Regions from separate parts of the Priestia sp. P1_B12_1 genome, predicted to be linked through region 2. Evidence: a T-box and tRNA genes for the amino acid it is inferred to sense, from the RefSeq annotation. Region 2 holds a T-box; the other holds one or more tRNA genes.
What was found. A T-box is a leader RNA that pairs with one kind of tRNA and senses whether it is charged. The one in region 2 lies ahead of alaS (alanine--tRNA ligase), so its partner is inferred to be a tRNA-Ala.

Region 1: it encodes a tRNA-Ala, which carries the amino acid that the T-box ahead of alaS (alanine--tRNA ligase) is inferred to sense. The anticodon was not compared.

What each region holds. Positions count from the first base shown of each region.
Region 1 covers NZ_JBFTZR010000003.1:70,363-78,951, forward strand. Annotated here, with positions in the region: gene pdxR (MocR-like pyridoxine biosynthesis transcription factor PdxR) at 374-1,810, opposite strand; gene AC1D0Y_RS11380 (DMT family transporter) at 1,947-2,846, shown strand; gene AC1D0Y_RS11385 (hypothetical protein) at 3,002-3,232, opposite strand; gene AC1D0Y_RS11390 (GH25 family lysozyme) at 3,414-4,715, opposite strand; gene AC1D0Y_RS11395 (HD domain-containing protein) at 4,941-5,489, shown strand; tRNA gene AC1D0Y_RS11400 (tRNA-Ala) at 5,596-5,667, shown strand; gene AC1D0Y_RS11405 (hypothetical protein) at 5,785-5,934, opposite strand; gene AC1D0Y_RS11410 (hypothetical protein) at 6,781-7,233, opposite strand; gene AC1D0Y_RS11415 (phosphoglycerate dehydrogenase) at 7,367-8,566, opposite strand.
Region 2 covers NZ_JBFTZR010000001.1:791,747-800,335, forward strand. Annotated here, with positions in the region: gene AC1D0Y_RS04185 (O-methyltransferase) at 1-633, opposite strand, end outside; gene mltG (endolytic transglycosylase MltG) at 815-1,918, opposite strand; gene AC1D0Y_RS04195 (DUF1292 domain-containing protein) at 2,331-2,615, opposite strand; gene ruvX (Holliday junction resolvase RuvX) at 2,770-3,186, opposite strand; gene AC1D0Y_RS04205 (IreB family regulatory phosphoprotein) at 3,187-3,456, opposite strand; gene alaS (alanine--tRNA ligase) at 3,541-6,174, opposite strand; T-box leader at 6,300-6,511, opposite strand; gene AC1D0Y_RS04215 (AI-2E family transporter) at 6,563-7,624, opposite strand; gene AC1D0Y_RS04220 (YrzQ family protein) at 7,739-7,873, opposite strand; gene AC1D0Y_RS04225 (hypothetical protein) at 7,899-8,090, opposite strand; gene recD2 (SF1B family DNA helicase RecD2) at 8,232-8,589, opposite strand, start outside.

The DNA of each region.
Region 1 (8,589 bases), on a different contig from region 2:
TGCATATCTTGTTATTCGTGCGTTCAATTATGAGCGTACGTTTCAGCCTTTAGTTGTAAAAGATGAACCGCAAAGTTACAGCTGATGGCGGATGATATGCGTCTGATTATTTCATAAACTATAACAAACAGGAAACTTAACAATAATTGAGGTGTTGGAAATGTTTGATAATGATTACGTAGTTAAAACCATTCACGATTTACATGTAAAACGTACAGAAAGCAAATTAAAAGTCTTCTTAACTTATTTTTATCATAAAAAATAACATGGATTTATAGACGGTAATATATAGTCAGTTGTTACTTGGAGTTTTTTATAGGAAGAAGAGTTTGATACAAGTAAAAAGGAATAGCGAATAATCCGCTATTCCTTTTTACTGTACTTGCAATTCCCGAATAAGTTCAGCAAGAATTTTAATACTTCTATCGATATCTGGTAAAGAGGCATAGGCGTAAGAAAGCCGGAGATAACTGCCGGTTTCTTGTGCATAGATACTTCCGGAATTAAGCAATATCCCTCTTTTTAAAGCACGAGAGTATAAAGATTTCATTGAAATAGAAGGTTGAATATGCACCCATATAAAAAAGCCTCCTTCAGGATTCGTCCATGTCGCTACATCTCCTGCATATGTTTCTAAAGCATTCAGCATAACTTTTCTTCTTGTTCGCAATTCGGTTCGTACCGTTTCCATATGCTGTTGATATAAGCCATTTTTAAACCATTCTGCTGCCACTCTTTGAGACAATGAGCTAGATCCATAATCCGTTTGCATTTTAATATCCGCCAAACGCTCAATGACTGGTTCTGGGCCGACTATCCATCCGATACGTAATCCCGGGCTTAATGTTTTAGAAAGACTGCTAACATATAACACGTGTCCATTTCTATCTAAAGCCTTTAATGGCAACGGAGGCTGTTTATTTAGCCATAATTCGCGGTATAAATCATCTTCAATAATAGGAAGCTGATGTTCCTCACATTCTTTCAGCAAATCGTAACGCCTTTTTTGTGACATTAATGTTCCCGTTGGGTTATGAAAACATGGATTTGTATATAAAATAGCTTGCCCTTCTTGAGGGTCGGCGCGTTTTATAGCTGTTACTTTTATTCCTTCCTCATCCATAGAAAGACCTTTGAGTTTCATTCCCGCTGATTGAAATACATGTAAGGAGTATAGATAAGAAGGTTTTTCTAGCAAAACCGAAGAGTTCTTTTGCAGCAGTCCAATTGAAATAAGCTGAAGAGCTTGAAGAGCGCCGGAAACAATTAAAATAGAATCTGGAGAAGATTCTATTTTAATTGTTTTCATATACGCACTTAACTCTTTTCGTAAAGGAAAATACCCCTTTGGTTCTTCGTATCCCAGAACCTCCATGTTTTTTGCTACTTTTTCCATAGCGTATTTCATTTTATCTTTAGGGAATATGTCAGGTGAAAGCTCTCCTTTGCTTAATTGAATAAGGTTTGAGTTAAATTCGGATTCATTAATATCTTGTACCATTGCTTGACTCGGACGATGCATACCTGATTTCACATGAACATTCCAATCGGGCGGAGTCGTAGCCAAAAGTGTCCATGTATTATTTATAACGATTGTTCCCTTTCCCATCTTACCTTCAATTAAACCGTCCGCTGTTAATTCCTCTAATGCCGTGATGACCGTACTTCGGTTAACATCGAACATAGCAGCAAGCTTTCGCTGACTAGGAATTTTACTTCCAATCGGCCATTCTCCACGCGCAATTTTCTCTTTCATAAAATCAATGATGTGTTTGTATTTTGGATAACTTGAACTGTTTCCTTGATTCATACATTTACTCCTGTTTTTAAAGTGGTTGGGTTAATTGCTTTTAAACTGGTTGAAGACATTTTATCAAATGTTTATTAACATGGGAACCACAATAGATACTGGTTGGATTCAAAATGAAAAATGGAGATGAATAGGCATGAAATTAACGTTTAGTCTGGTGTTCTTACATATACTGATGATTAGCTTATGGGCTTCAGCATTTCCAGTTATTCAAATAGGACTGGAATCGTTTTCTCCTCAGCACCTTGCTTTTGTTCGGTTAAGTATTGCTTCTTTAGTACTGTTAGTTATTGCAATAGCTACACGCATGCGCTTGCCTGATATAAAAGATATTCCACTTCTTTTAGCACTCGGTTTTTTAGGTTTTACCGTATATCACACGGCATTAAACATTGGAGAAAAAACGGTGAGTGCGGGTATTGCGAGTTTACTGGTCTCGACTACTCCTATTTTTTCTTCCCTTTTAGCTATTTTTCTTTTTCAGGAGGAGTTCGGAAAAAGAAAATGGATTGGATCTGCAGTAAGCTTTGCAGGTATTGCACTTTTAACCTTCAGCAAAGAGAACTTTGTACACTCAATTAATGGAATCTTACTGATTCTGCTAGCTGCCCTTGCAGAAAGCATCTATATAGTATGTCAAAAAAATTTATTAAAAAAGTATGGTTTTCTTTCTTTTGTGACGTACAGTATTTGGGGGGCTACAATTTCTATGCTTGTTTTTTTACCTGGGTTAGAAACAGAACTTGCACATATCTCTGTCAGATCAGCGATAAGCGTGACATATTTAGGATTATTTCCAACCGTTATTCCCTACATGGTACTCGCTTATCTGACATCGCGTATAGGTTCTGCTGAGGCTGCCATTTCTCTTTACTTAACTCCTGCGCTGTCCTTTTTCTTAGCGTGGCTGCTTTTAAAAGATATCCCGAGTGCAGCTTCCATTGTGGGAAGCATCATTACGTTATGCGGCGTGTTGCTTACACATAGTAAAAGAAAAGTAGTGGTAAAAGAGACAAAGTTCACAATGCAAAGATAATGTGTATGCTTTAAGGAGTTGTCTTAGAGGCTATGTTTTTATTTATACATTTTATTTAGAACATACTTTAATTTCTTCTTTTCGCAGTTTAATTAACAATTAATAAAAAAGCGCCTTTCTTTAATCTTAAACCAAGATTAAAGAAAGGCGCTTTTTTATGTAGTTTCTAATTCCGCTTTTATTTTCCCAGCCACTGCGTGAGTCAGCTGCTGAAGATCGTAAATCTCTTCTCCTGAAAGTACTACATGTCCGTTTAAAACGTGGTTATGTTTATATGCTCGATACGTCACTTCGATACTTTTTATCGCACGCTCTACTTCATCATTCACCATAATACTTTCATAGTGATAGGATAGTGTTTCAATTCGAATCTGCGTATTTTTCATATTCATTCACCCTCCATGAGCCGTTGACTAAAAATATGACTGTTAGAGGTGAACTATACATAGAAACTTTTTTGTTATCACCTACTTTGTTATTTAGAACATATTTTAATTACTTAATTTATCTCTGCTATTCTTTTTTTACAAAATACCAAAATAAACCCCTGCTCTTCGGAGCGGGAGTTTATTGCTTGTAGTACCAACCTTTTTTATCTAAAAACTGTTTAACTTTTACAAAATCCAGCCCAGCTGCGGTAAGTTCAGCGGACGGATTACCTATTGCATGTACGTGTAATTCACTGTCGATTCCTTCATTTTTTAAGAAAGCACGAAACTCTGTTTCCATGTCTTTACTTAATCCGCCTGTTTTAATTGTAATTGGGATAGGTTCTACGTCTTTCATTTGCACAAATCCACCTGGAACAGCCCATGCTGCATTCGTATAGCCATATACACTAAATACCGTGCCTTTTTTTATAGTTCTAAAATTCTCTGTTATATTCGCATATTTGTAGACTCCAATATCCTTCTTCGCTTTTACTTGAAAAGAATATTTATCTCCGAGTGAAGTAACCTTTGGTAATGATTCTTCGACAGGATTGCTTACACCCTTAAGCAATTCCATTATTTTAGCTAATGTTTTCTCATCAGCTTTTCCAGTTGACGTTAATCCATACTTTTCTTGAAGAGCTTTAACAGCCGCAACAGTTTCACTGCCATATTGACCATCGGTCCCTTGCTGGGAAATTTCAAATCCTAATTTAATTAATTTTTGCTGCAGTTCTTTTACAGCTAGTCCGCTATCACCTTGCTGTAATTGTGCTGATGGCTTATTATTTTCCACCACCGTCACGTCCGTATTAATACTATTAAAGAAATCCAGATCCATTTCATTGATATCAACATTGCCTTTAATCCCATTTACTTTTCCTTGATCTGTATATTGAAACATAGACCATCTATCCCAAATCCCCGTATCACCTGGGTTAGCAAATCCCTTAGAGCGGTTACTTCCACTGTAACGAGCTATCCATAGCGGATATCTTGCCACAGCGCTTGTAAAATTGGATTTAATAAAACTATACCCTGTGTAAAGAATAGGCGTAATGCTTGTTTTCCTTTCAATATACTCCATCCATCTAACTGCAAAGGCTGTGACCTGCGCTTTTGTTTTCCCTTTATTTTCTTCCAAATCTAAGCAATGAGGCAAATCAACCTTCATGCTACCTAATTTATTTAAAAAGAAATTAACTTCTGCAATGGGATCATTATCAGCATGAGCAAAGTGATAAAAGCCTACACGTAGACCTGCATTTTTTGCACCTATATAATTATCATATGATTTTTTATCTAAGAAGGTTGTACCTTCTGTTAATTTAATATACGCGCCTTTTACACCATCCGACGCCACTTTTGCCCAATCAATTGTTCCGTTGTGATGAGAAACATCAATGACCTTAATATTTTGATTATTACGGTTTTGCATTGCTATCACTCCTTCATACAAACTATGAATAAAAAAGGAAATGGCAACTGATACAGGCCTATTAAATAGATATTAGGTCTTATAAAAAAACTACAATATGAAGGGATTTTAATAGCCTTCCCTTATTATAAGAAATGAATTTGTGCAATTTTATAAAGTGAAGAAAGCTATATTCGTTTATACTATTAATATGAAGATATACTGAATAAAAAGTGGAGGAATATGATGTCTTTAATAAAAGAAGCACGTAGATATGCAGAACACGCTCATAGCGGCCAAATGCGCAAACTGTCCGATAAACCTTATATTGTTCACCCTATTAATGTAGGTAATATTTTAGAAAAAGCGGGTTTTAGTGAAGAAGTAATTGCAGCAGCTTATCTGCATGATGCTGTAGAAGATACAAGTGTAACACTCGAAGAAATTGTACAAAGATTTGGTTTAGAGGTAGCGGGGATTGTTGAAGCTCATACAGAAAACAAATCAAAAAGCTGGGAAGAACGTAAACAGCATACAATTCAAATTGTGAAAACTGGTTCTCTTGAAGTGAAATCTTTAATTGTAGCAGATAAATTAGACAATTTACGGTCTTTAAAAGAAAGCTACGATCAGCAAGGAGATACGATTTGGAATAGCTTTAAAAGAGGATTCGAAAAGCAGAAATGGTACTACGAATCCATCAGCAAATACGCTGCAAAAGGATTGGAACCAAGCCAAATTCCAAGTTTTTTTTATACGTACAAACAAGAAGTAAATGATTTTTTTAGAAGTTAATATTCATATGAAGAAATTAGAAAACACTGAAAATAACTATTGCGAACGCGCGGCATACGTATTAAAATATAGTAGAGTCAACACGCAATAAAGACTCTACATAATCGGGACTGTAGTTCAGTGGGAGAATACTTGTCTGGCAGACAAGGGGTCGTGGGTTCGAATCCCATCAGTTCCATAAAACCAGTCGCATCAACAGTTTAAAACACTTTAAAACTCTGCAGAATGGAATGGTTGCAATACTATTTCATCTGACCTCTTCATGATTTCCATGAAGAGGTTTTTTATTTTCTTTTTACGATTGATCCTCATGGTTTTTATGATTATTTTTTTCACTGCTTCTGCTTACAATTTCTCTAAGTTCGCCCTCGTCGCCTTTTGCATTGATGATTTCAAAAAGCTGATTCAACCCTTCACTTGTTTCATCATTTGGTTCTTTGCCCATTCTATCCCCTCCTTTTGCTTCTAGGATACCCATTTTTTTCACATTGTTTCACGAAAAAAGCAATTCATCAATATTAATTCGCCGTAAAAGTATACCTTTACGACCCTTGTACAATTACTGGTTATACAGATATACTCAATCAATTCTTTCAATTTTGCAGCGTTTTATAGGGCTTCTAATACTCATCTATAATGAAATGATCATCACAAACTTCGCTAAAATCGTTCTCTTCGTGGAGATCTACTTCTTTATCTTTAGATATCTCGGTTTCTATTGTAAATAGTTTAAAAAGCTTGTTTAACATTGTTCCACCTCATATCTTTTATTAATACATTCAGTATGATTAATTTATATGAAGCCAGTATGAATTGAAACTTAAGATAATGTGAATGTAGACATTAACGTGAGATGTTAAGCATGCTTATACCCTGGACAGAAAAGTTATTTCATTCTACAAAGAAGTGATTAGTATATCAGCTGTATGTGGCCTTCGTTCTATAACAGTCGTTTTTGTTATTCGTTTTGCCATTGTACTAGGTAGCTTAGTTTTATGTATTATCGCTTTAATCCTTTGGTTATCAACATCCTTAAATACCATTCAAATGGCTTGTGTAGTTGGAATTATCCTTTTGCTTGCTTTGTTTTTCTTTAGTTATATCCACAATTGAACGAAAAAACGCAAGCTATAAAAAAAACTTTGTATGTTGCTGCAAAGTTTTTTTCATAGACACTTACTGTTTGTTAAGAACTGTATGAAATATGAAATAGCTCATACACTTCTTATACAATCGTTAAGACCGATGCTTTTTTAATACTTCTACTATCACTTCTTAAAGTAGTAATCACCTATTCTTTTGTAGTCATAAAATGAAGAATCCTTACCTTTTTTTCACAATATTCAATAATTTCATAACAGACTGTGAGAATATCATGTCTAGACAGTTCTATTTCATCAAATACAAATTTTGAAAGCTGCTTCTGCAGAACCTCCAGCTTTTTGCTGTCTTCTTCATCGATCCATAGCCCTTCCGTAATACACACATCTGCTAGTTTGTTAATAGATTGAGCCGTCCAGTTTAATCCGGCTGAAGAAACAGTTTTTGTAAGTAAATCGTTTTTTATAGCTAGAATAACTTGACACACATGGGTATAGGCATCAACTTTCTTTTGGATAAATGCTTTGCGAAGCTCTTGCTTGTATTGCTCTTTCGACATCACTATGGCTACGACAGACGTAATGAATGTTCCTGCCAGCGCGATGAGCGACCCTATCAAAATTCCGATCAGTTCTCCTGACAAAACGTTCACCTCTTTAAAGGTATTTCTATATGCTATGGGAATGAAGGAAATGATATGAAGATAAACACTATGTAAAAACAGCCCTAACTTTTCTAAGTTAGGGCTGCAACACTAGAATATGATAGTAACCAAATTAGATAATACGACTTGTAATAATTCCTTCAATTTGACCAATTTTTTCTTCTAGCTCAGGCACAATCTCGTCACTTACTTGATTGTCAATATCAATCATTGTATACGCATATTCACCGCGGCTTCTGTTCACCATATCTGCGATGTTTAAATTGTAGTTTGAGAAAACTTGCGTAAGTTGTCCTACCATATTCGGCACATTGTGATGGAAAGCAGCTACGCGTTTTTTCCCAGTGTAAGGAAGAGATGCATTCGGGAAGTTTACTGAGTTTTTAACGTTTCCTGTTTCTAAGAAATTTTTCACTTGACGTGCTGCCATTACCGCACAGTTTTCTTCTGATTCTTGAGTTGATGCCCCTAGATGAGGAATTGGCACAACATTTTTCATGTTCAAGACATTTTGATTTGGGAAATCTGTAATGTATCGTCCAACTTTTCCACTTTCAAGAGCAGCTTTCATATCTTCTTCGTTTACAAGCTCACCGCGTGAGAAGTTCAAAATATGAACATCCGGTTTCATGATGCTGAACGTTTCTTTATTGAAAACACCTTTTGTATCGTCCGTTAATGGAACGTGAACCGTAATATAGTCAGATGCTGCAAATAGTTCTTCTAGAGACATTGCACGCTGTACGTTGCGAGACAAATTCCAAGCTGTATTAACAGAAATGAATGGATCAAAACCAATTACGTCCATATCTAAATCAAGCGCATCGTTTGCTACAAGAGCACCAATTGCACCTAAACCAATAACGCCTAACGTTTTACCTTTGATTTCTTTTCCAACAAACTGTTTTTTACCTGCTTCAACTAATTTAGGAATTTGATCACCTTGGCCATCTAATCCTTTTGTCCATTCAACTCCAGCAAATAAGTTACGAGAAGAAGCCATAATTGTAGTTAAAACCATTTCTTTTACTGCGTTTGCATTAGCTCCTGGCGTATTAAATACAACGATACCTTGCTCCGTGCAAGCGTCCACCGGTATATTATTAACCCCTGCTCCAGCTCGTGCAATAGCTTTTAAATTTTGGTCAAATGCCATGCTGTGCATGTTAAAGCTACGCACGACAATCGCATCTGGATTTTCGCTGTCGTTGTCAATTTGATAACCTTCTTGATTAAAAACATTTAGACCTTTTTGTGCAATGTTGTTTAATGTTTTGATTGTTTGTACTTTTTCTAATGTTAATGTGCTCATTTTGTACTCTCCTCTGATTATCA
Region 2 (8,589 bases):
ACTAATCGCGATTCCGTCTCCAATAGGGAGAATAGTTGTATAATAATCGGGATGATTCATCAGCCACGTATTGTATGCCTGAATTTTTTTAATTAAGCTGCGGCGTCGACGTGTTTCTACTTCGGCCAAATCGGTCGCTACGTGACCTTTAAATAGTACGTTATCCGAAATAATCATTCCTTTAGAAGATAGCATCGGCTCATACTGTTCAAAAAAACGCTGATACTGACCTTTAGCTGCATCAATAAACACTGCATCATAAGGACCATGACGTTCAATCTCATCTCTAAGCTCTAGTGCATCTCCAAACAACGACACAATTTTATCTTGTTTTCCCGCCCGTTCAATAAATTCTTGCGCTTTTTGGTAACGCTCTTCATTTCGTTCTACCGTAACCACTCGTGCCTCTGGAAGCGCATGGGTCATTCGAATAGACGAATATGCAATCGCTGTTCCAATTTCTAATATATGTTTTGGCTGATGAAGACGAAGAATTTGCAATAGCGTTTCAACACCAATCAATTCCATAATTGGAACGTGATGTTCTTTTGCATAAGCTTCCATTTCTTCAATAAGCTCCTGGCGCTTAGGAATAAGCTTTTCCACATACTGCTCTACGTTTTGTAAAAGCAAAACACTTCCTCCGTTCTCAGAAGTACATTTTACATTATGTTTTCATAACGTTTTATTACTGCAAAATAGTAAGACAACTAGTCTATTATAAGTTTTTTTCGTTTTTACGTAAACCCGATATATTTTAACATAAAAGATGGGGAATGCGAAGTATCGCGATTCCCCAATTTTAAATTCCCACTTATTTTTCGGTATTTTGCTTTTCTTTACCTGTAATATGCTTGGCTTTTTCTTTGTTATGTTCTTCTAAGGTTTTGGTGAAAATAACTTTTCCTTCAGGTGTGGCCAAGAAGTATAAATAATCTGTATTGGCTGGATGTAACGCAGCTTTGATTGACATCAAACCAGAGCTGGCAATTGGTCCTGGAGGCAACCCTTTTACTTTATACGTATTGTAAGGAGAGTCCACTTCTAAATGCTTATAGAACACGCGGTCTTTATGCTCTCCTAAGGCATATAAGACGGTTGGATCCGTTTGAAGAGGCATATTTTTTTCAAGGCGATTATAAAAGACGCTGGCAATTTTTTCTCGGTCGACTTTTGCAGTTGCTTCCTCTTCAATCAGAGAAGACATTGTTAACAATTTATGTGCACTGAATTTTTTCTTCTCCATTTGCCCACTGTACTGACCTAATACATTATTTGTTTTCCCTACCATTTTATCCAATATTTCATCTAACGACACATTTTTATCATAAAAATCATACGTAACGGGATATAAATAACCTTCTAGCGGATGTTTAATATCTTTTTGCATCACTTCATCCGTTACTAAATCTGGATATTTTTCTTTCATTTTATTGACGAATGCCTTATCGTCTAGCTTTTTCATGACTTCGTCTTTTGTAAACTTTGTATTTTTAGCAATGATATCAGCAATTTCCACAAGCTGGCGTCCTTCTGGAATGGTGACACGAATATCAGGTTGTTTTGAAACCTGGCCTTTTTCCATTTTTTCAACCATTTCTCCTAAACTCATGGAAGGAGAAAATAAATACGTTCCAGCTTGAAATCCAGACACATGGGTTAATTTTACGTAATAGCGAAATGCACTTTTGCTTTTAATTAAATCTTCTTTTTTCAATACCGTACCAATCGATTGGACGGAAGAACCTTGTGGAATGGTCACATTTACTTTTTTATTGCTGTTTCGATCCACGGGCGTTAAGCGGGATTGAGCATAGAAAAATGCACCGCCAACTAGTAAAAGAAGTACGATAATTGTAATAAAAATAACTCGTTTTTTTCTTGAACGATTAGGTGGTAAAAATGTTTGTTGCGACAAGCAGCTTCCTGGTTAAATCTACTTCTGTAAAAGAAGATACAACCAGTTTCACCTCTTTTCTTCTTGATTTTTTATAAGTATAAACAGAGAGGAGACATGAGATTGCGATTCATTCGTATCGCCTATAGGTGTGAGATGGTATCGCTTCCTTAAACTCTCGCCTCTTCTAAAATTTTTCCATGATTTATGTTATTGTCTGCCCAAAGTCTAGTTTCATCCGTTCAAACAATGAATTCTTTTATTAAAATGCACTCTCACACGCAGGAATTATTATACTACAATTTATCTTATTTTTCGTCATTATCATACAATCTGCCCTAAGAATGCAAGGAAAAACCTTTTTATATCTAAAAAGAACAGCCGCTATGTAAAAAAAAGCTGATAACGATTGTCATCAGCTTTTTCACTATAATTATTCGCCTTCTTCGTCAAGGAATGTATTAACCATTTCCTCAACCATGTCCCACTCTTCTTCTGTTTCAATCGGTTGAAGCTCACCGTCTTGACCATCTTCACTTGGTGTGAAAGCAGATGCATGAATTTCAATTTCCTCTTCATCATCTTGGTCTGCTCCGATTGGATAGTAAATTACATATGATTTGTTATATTGATCAGAATCAAATGTGAATAAAATTTCGCATAGCTGCTCATTTCCATTCTCATCGACGATTGTAATTTTATTTTCTTCTACGCTCATGTTTGCACCTCATTTTATATTGTAAGCTCTTAGCTTAACTTTTTCTTCAGCGAAAAGCAAGCCGTTCAGTTATTTCACTTCCCTTTTACGTACAAAAGAATATGCAAAAGGGAAATTCATAACTTTTCAGCTGAGGCAAAGCCTGCTGCTTTTCTTACTGCTTGCTGTCTAAGTATCCTTGAAGAATCATAACAGCTGCCATTTTATCGATTACTTTTTTGCGTTTCTTACGGCTTACATCGGCAGACAGCAGTACTCGCTCTGCTGCCATCGTCGACAAGCGCTCGTCCCACATCATCGTTTCAATGTTAAGTTTTTCTTTGACGTTGTCAGCAAACTCAATGCACGCTTCGCCTCGAGGGCCAATCGTACCATTCATATTTTTAGGAAGACCCACTACGATTTTCTCTACGGAATATTCGTCAATTAGCTGCTGTAAACGAGGATATGATTGCTCCATCTGCTCATCTGCAATTTTAATTGTTTCAATTCCTTGCGCTGTCCATCCCATTTCATCACTAACTGCCACACCAATTGTTTTGGTTCCTACATCTAATCCTAATACGCGCATTTATGAATCCTTTCGATGCTGTTGTAAATAAGATTTAACAAGTTCTTCAATGAGCTCGTCTCGCTCTAACTGGCGAATTGTGTTTCTCGCATCGTTATGACGAGGAATGTAAGCAGGGTCTCCTGATAACAAATACCCAACGATTTGGTTGATTGGGTTGTAGCCTTTTTCTTGCAGTGCGTCATAAACCGTAAACAATACTTCATGTACGTTTGTTTCAGCTGGCTCATCTTGAAAATTAAATTGCATGGTTTTATCAAATGAACTCACGGTCCCACCTCACTCTCTTAATTTGTGAACACATTGTGCACTATGCTAAGTCTTATTTATATTGTACACCAAGAAAGAGGAGAATTAAACGGATTTAACCCATTCTTCTACAGTGCCAAGTGCTTTTTCAATTTGGCTAGCGTCTTTTCCTCCAGCTTGCGCCATGTCAGGGCGTCCGCCTCCGCCTCCGCCGCAAATCGTCGCTACTTCTTTAACAAGTTTGCCAGCGTGATGGCCTTTAGCAATTAAATCTTTTGTTACACCTGCAATAATATTTACCTTTTCACCTTGTGGAGAAGCTAATACGATCACAGCGGATTCTAATTTTTGTTTTAAATCGTCAACCATTGCACGAAGGTTATTCATATCCGTTGCATTCACTTTCGCTGCTAGGACATTCACACCATTAATGTTTTGTACGCGGTCAACGAGATTGCCAGCTTCAATATTGCCAAGCTTTGTAGATAGTGAATCATTTTCACGCTGAAGATTACGAATTTCTTCTAGTAATCCTTCAACGCGCCCTACTAAATCACGCGGATTGGATTTTACTTTTGCCGCAGCTTCTTTTAGTAAGCCTACTTGATCGTTCATTAACTGATAGGCAGCTTTTCCAGTTACAGCTTCAATGCGTCGAGTACCTGCACCGATTCCCGATTCTGATACAATTTTAAATAAACCGATAACAGACGTATTTGGCACGTGACATCCACCACATAATTCTAAGCTGTAGTCGCCTACTTGTACTACGCGCACGATATCTCCGTATTTCTCACCAAATAGCGCCATTGCACCCATCGCTTTTGCTTCGTCAATTGCTTTGTTTTCAATTTGTACAGAGATACTGTCCCAAATCTTTTCATTAACGATTTGTTCAATTTTCTCAAGCTCTTCTTGTGTCACTTGACCAAAGTGAGAGAAGTCAAAGCGCAAGCGATCCGCTGTTACTAAAGAACCCGCTTGATTAACATGCGTTCCTAACGTATCTTTTAATGCTTGATGCAATAAATGTGTTGCCGTATGGTTTTTCACAATCGCACTGCGGTTTTCTTCATCAAGCCCCGCCGTATATGTTTCACCTTTTACAAGCTCACCGTTTGTTACAGCTACCGTTTGGACATTTTGGCCGTTTGGCGCTTTTTGAACGTCTTTTACTTCCGCTGTTCCTGAAGCACTTTGAATCGTACCTTGGTCCGCAATTTGACCGCCGCTTTCTGCGTAGAATGGCGTGTGGCTTAAGATGACTTGCGCTTCTGTTCCAGCTTCAGCGCGGTCAACAAGCTCACCGTCTACAATAATTGCTTCAACAACTGTTTCTACTTCATTTTTATCATAACCAACAAACTCACTTGCAACAGTTACTTCACCAAGTACGCCGCCTTGAACTTGCATAGAGCTAGAATCTTGACGAGCAGCACGTGCACGCTCACGCTGTGCTTCCATTTCGCGTTCAAAACCTGCATGATCAATTTTCATGTTCTCATCTTCTGCATATTCTTCCGTTAATTCAACAGGGAATCCATACGTGTCATATAAACGGAAAACATCTTCGCCTTGTACCATATCACTGTTTTGCGCTTTTTCTTTTTTAATAACGGTTCCCAAAATAGCTAGTCCGTCATTTAACGTTTCGTGAAAACGCTCTTCTTCATTTTTTACTACGCGCTGGATAAAATCCGTTTTTTCCTTTACTTCGGGATAGAAATCAACCATGATTTCACCTACTACCGGCACTAGCTCGTACATGAACGGACGATTAATGTTTAGCTTTTTAGCATAGCGAACTGCTCGGCGTAACAAACGGCGCAGCACATACCCACGACCTTCATTTGAAGGAAGCGCACCATCACCTACAGCAAATGTTACCGTACGAATATGGTCAGCAATAACTTTAAATGCCGTATCTTGCTCATCATTTGTACGATATTTAGCGCCTGAAATGTTTTCTGTTGCTTCAATAATTGGCATAAACAAATCTGTATCAAAGTTTGTTTGCACGTCTTGAATAACAGAAACCATACGCTCTAAGCCCATTCCCGTATCGATGTTTTTCTTTGGAAGCGGCGTGTACGTGCCATCAGGATTGTGATTAAATTGAGAAAATACAAGGTTCCAAATTTCTAAATAACGCTCATTTTCTCCACCTGGATATAATTCCGGATCAGTTAGGTCATTTCCATATGCTTCTCCGCGATCATAAAAGATCTCTGTATTTGGACCACTCGGACCTTCTCCAATATCCCAGAAATTACCTTCTAAACGAATGATGCGCTCTTTAGGCACGCCCATTTTTTCATTCCAAATCTTAAATGCTTCTTCATCTTCGGGGTGAACTGTTACAGATAGCTTATCTGCGTCGAATCCAATCCATTTATCGCTCGTTAAAAATTCCCATGCCCATTGGATGGCTTCTTCTTTGAAATAATCACCGATAGAGAAATTACCAAGCATTTCAAAAAACGTATGATGGCGAGCCGTTTTACCTACGTTTTCGATATCGTTTGTACGAATGGATTTTTGTGCGTTACAAATACGCGGATTTTGAGGAATAACACGACCATCAAAATATTTTTTTAATGTAGCTACTCCACTGTTAATCCATAATAAAGACGGGTCTTCATGCGGAACTAAAGATGCGCTTGGTTCTACATCATGGCCTTTTTCTTTAAAGAAATCTAAATACATTTGACGAACTTGTGCTGACGTCAGTTTTTTCATGATTGGTCCTCCTTTAATACTCTTCTTATTTATAGACAAAAAAATGATGACATAAAAGCATCTATTTTCTCTGTGTACAAAAGCAATTACTAGTTATTTGCACACAAAAAAACTCTCATCCCTGTAGCAGGGACGAGAGTTGAACTCGCGGTACCACCCTGATTATAAATGCCAAAAGCATTTATCACCTTCATAGCGTTAACGTTGCTGACACGGCAGGTTTTAGCCTGCACTCTGGACTAGCGTTCCGCTGCTCTTTGTTTAGCGCTTCTTTCAGCCAAGGAAGCCCTTCTCTAAAAACTAGTGTGCAACGTACTCGATCCATCATTGTGTTTAAAATATGTAGCGTTTTCTTATGGCGATATTATGACAAATTAACCGCTCTTTGTCAATGTTTGAGCGTATAAGAGCGGATATGCAAAATAGATATTTTAATGACTGCTAAAATTGGCACAGCCAAAATGAGACCCAATACTCCTCCAAATTCTCCTCCTAAAAGGAGCGCAAGCATGATAAACAAAGGATGAATATGAAGGCTCTTTCCTACGATAAGCGGAGACAGCACATTTCCCTCTAGAAACTGCAGCACAAAGATTATAATGACAATGGTAATAACCAACTTTATCGAGATTGTGGCTGCAATAATAGCCGCTGGAACCGCACCAATAATCGGGCCAAAATAAGGGATGATATTCGTTACGCCAATAATGAAGCCTAAAAGAAGTGCATAAGGCACATGAAAGAACCACAGTGCCGCTGTGGCAATCACACCAATAATGAGACAAACAAAAAATTGCCCTCTAATGTAATTGCCGAGTGATTCATTCACATCCGATAAAAAACGTTCGCCTGGTTTGTGCCACTTTTTAGGCGTGACATAAGCTGTTGCTTTCTTAATAGAGGAAAAATCCTTCAGCATATAAAAAACAATAAATGGAATAATGATTAAAATCAAAAAAGAGGTAATCAATGACTTTAATCCTTCCGCCACTTTTGTAAGCCACACGTTGAGCGTAGCCTCTACATCATCAATGCTGCCTTCAATTTTCTCATGTACACCGTTTGGAAGTGAAGTTGTACGATCATGAATCGATTCTACCCAATGTCTATATGTATTCGTAAAATGAGGCAGCTGTTCGTTTAAATCTTTTACTTGTTCCACAAAAATAGGATACGACTTATAGGCTCCAAACCCAATTCCTCCAAAAAAGATGATGTAGATCAGTAAAATAGCTAGAGGACGAGGCACGCCTTTATCATGCGTTTTTTCAATAAGCGGATGAAGTAAATATGTAATGAATGCTGCAATAAAAAAAGGCAGCAGTGCTTTTAAAAACATGTAAATAACAGGAAGCCATAAAAACTGGACTTTAAAAAAGACTAATATGCACAGCAGCGCTAATAACAGCAGTCCGAATCTATAGAACCATTTGAATGAACTATCTTTCAACGTAAACTCCTCCTCTCTTCTATTTTTTGATAAAGAAAGGAGTTTATACATGCAGTTGTCTCTTCTGCCTGCAAAAAAGCACTATTGCAGCTCAGTGCAATAGTGCTTTTTTTATTAGTGAATAGCTTTCATCATACGTTTACGCATTTTTTTCATATTTCTTTTTGTAAACATCTCTCGATCATCTGCCATTTTAAATGCATAAGCTCCAAGACCGAAAGCGACTACTGACGGAATGATTCTGCCCATTGCTCTTCCTCCCGGTAAAAAAGAATTAGAAATTGATTGTGCGCTCGTCGTCTGAGAATAAATCATCAAGCGAGCTCAATGTTCCATCTTCTTCTACTTGGTGAGTATTAATTTGTCCTTTTGAAATAGTCATTTCAATAAAACAATTCCAGCAGTAATACTGATTTACACCAATTTTGCCAACGTCAATACTTTTACAGTTTGGACATTTAAACAAAGTCGACACCTCTTTATACGTTCTACTTATATAAACGCATTATGTCCACTTCTTTCCATGTCCATACTTTATTTTCTGACAATTAGCAAAGAAGGATGGCAACAAAGGAGTTTATTTAACTCTTTGTTAGCATGCGAAAGGTTACATGAAATCATACGGCGTAACGTTTTCCATCCCAATATTTGCATCTTTCATAAATGGAATTTCGGGATCTTCTATGTCGTTATCCAAGCTTTCTCGAAGCAGCGGCTGTAAATTCGTTTGGCGAACGCTGTCTTCATTTCGGCTAACCCCAAGCTGAAACGCTTCGTCTTCTCCGCATAAAATTAAAAACTGTTTGCTTCGCGTAACGGCGGTATAAAGTAAATTGCGTCGCAGCATCCGGTAATAGCTTTTAACAATTGGAAGCACAACAATGGGAAATTCACTTCCCTGTGATTTATGAATGGAACAGCAGTATGCATGAGTTATTTGATTAAAGTCTTGCTTTGTGTAAGTT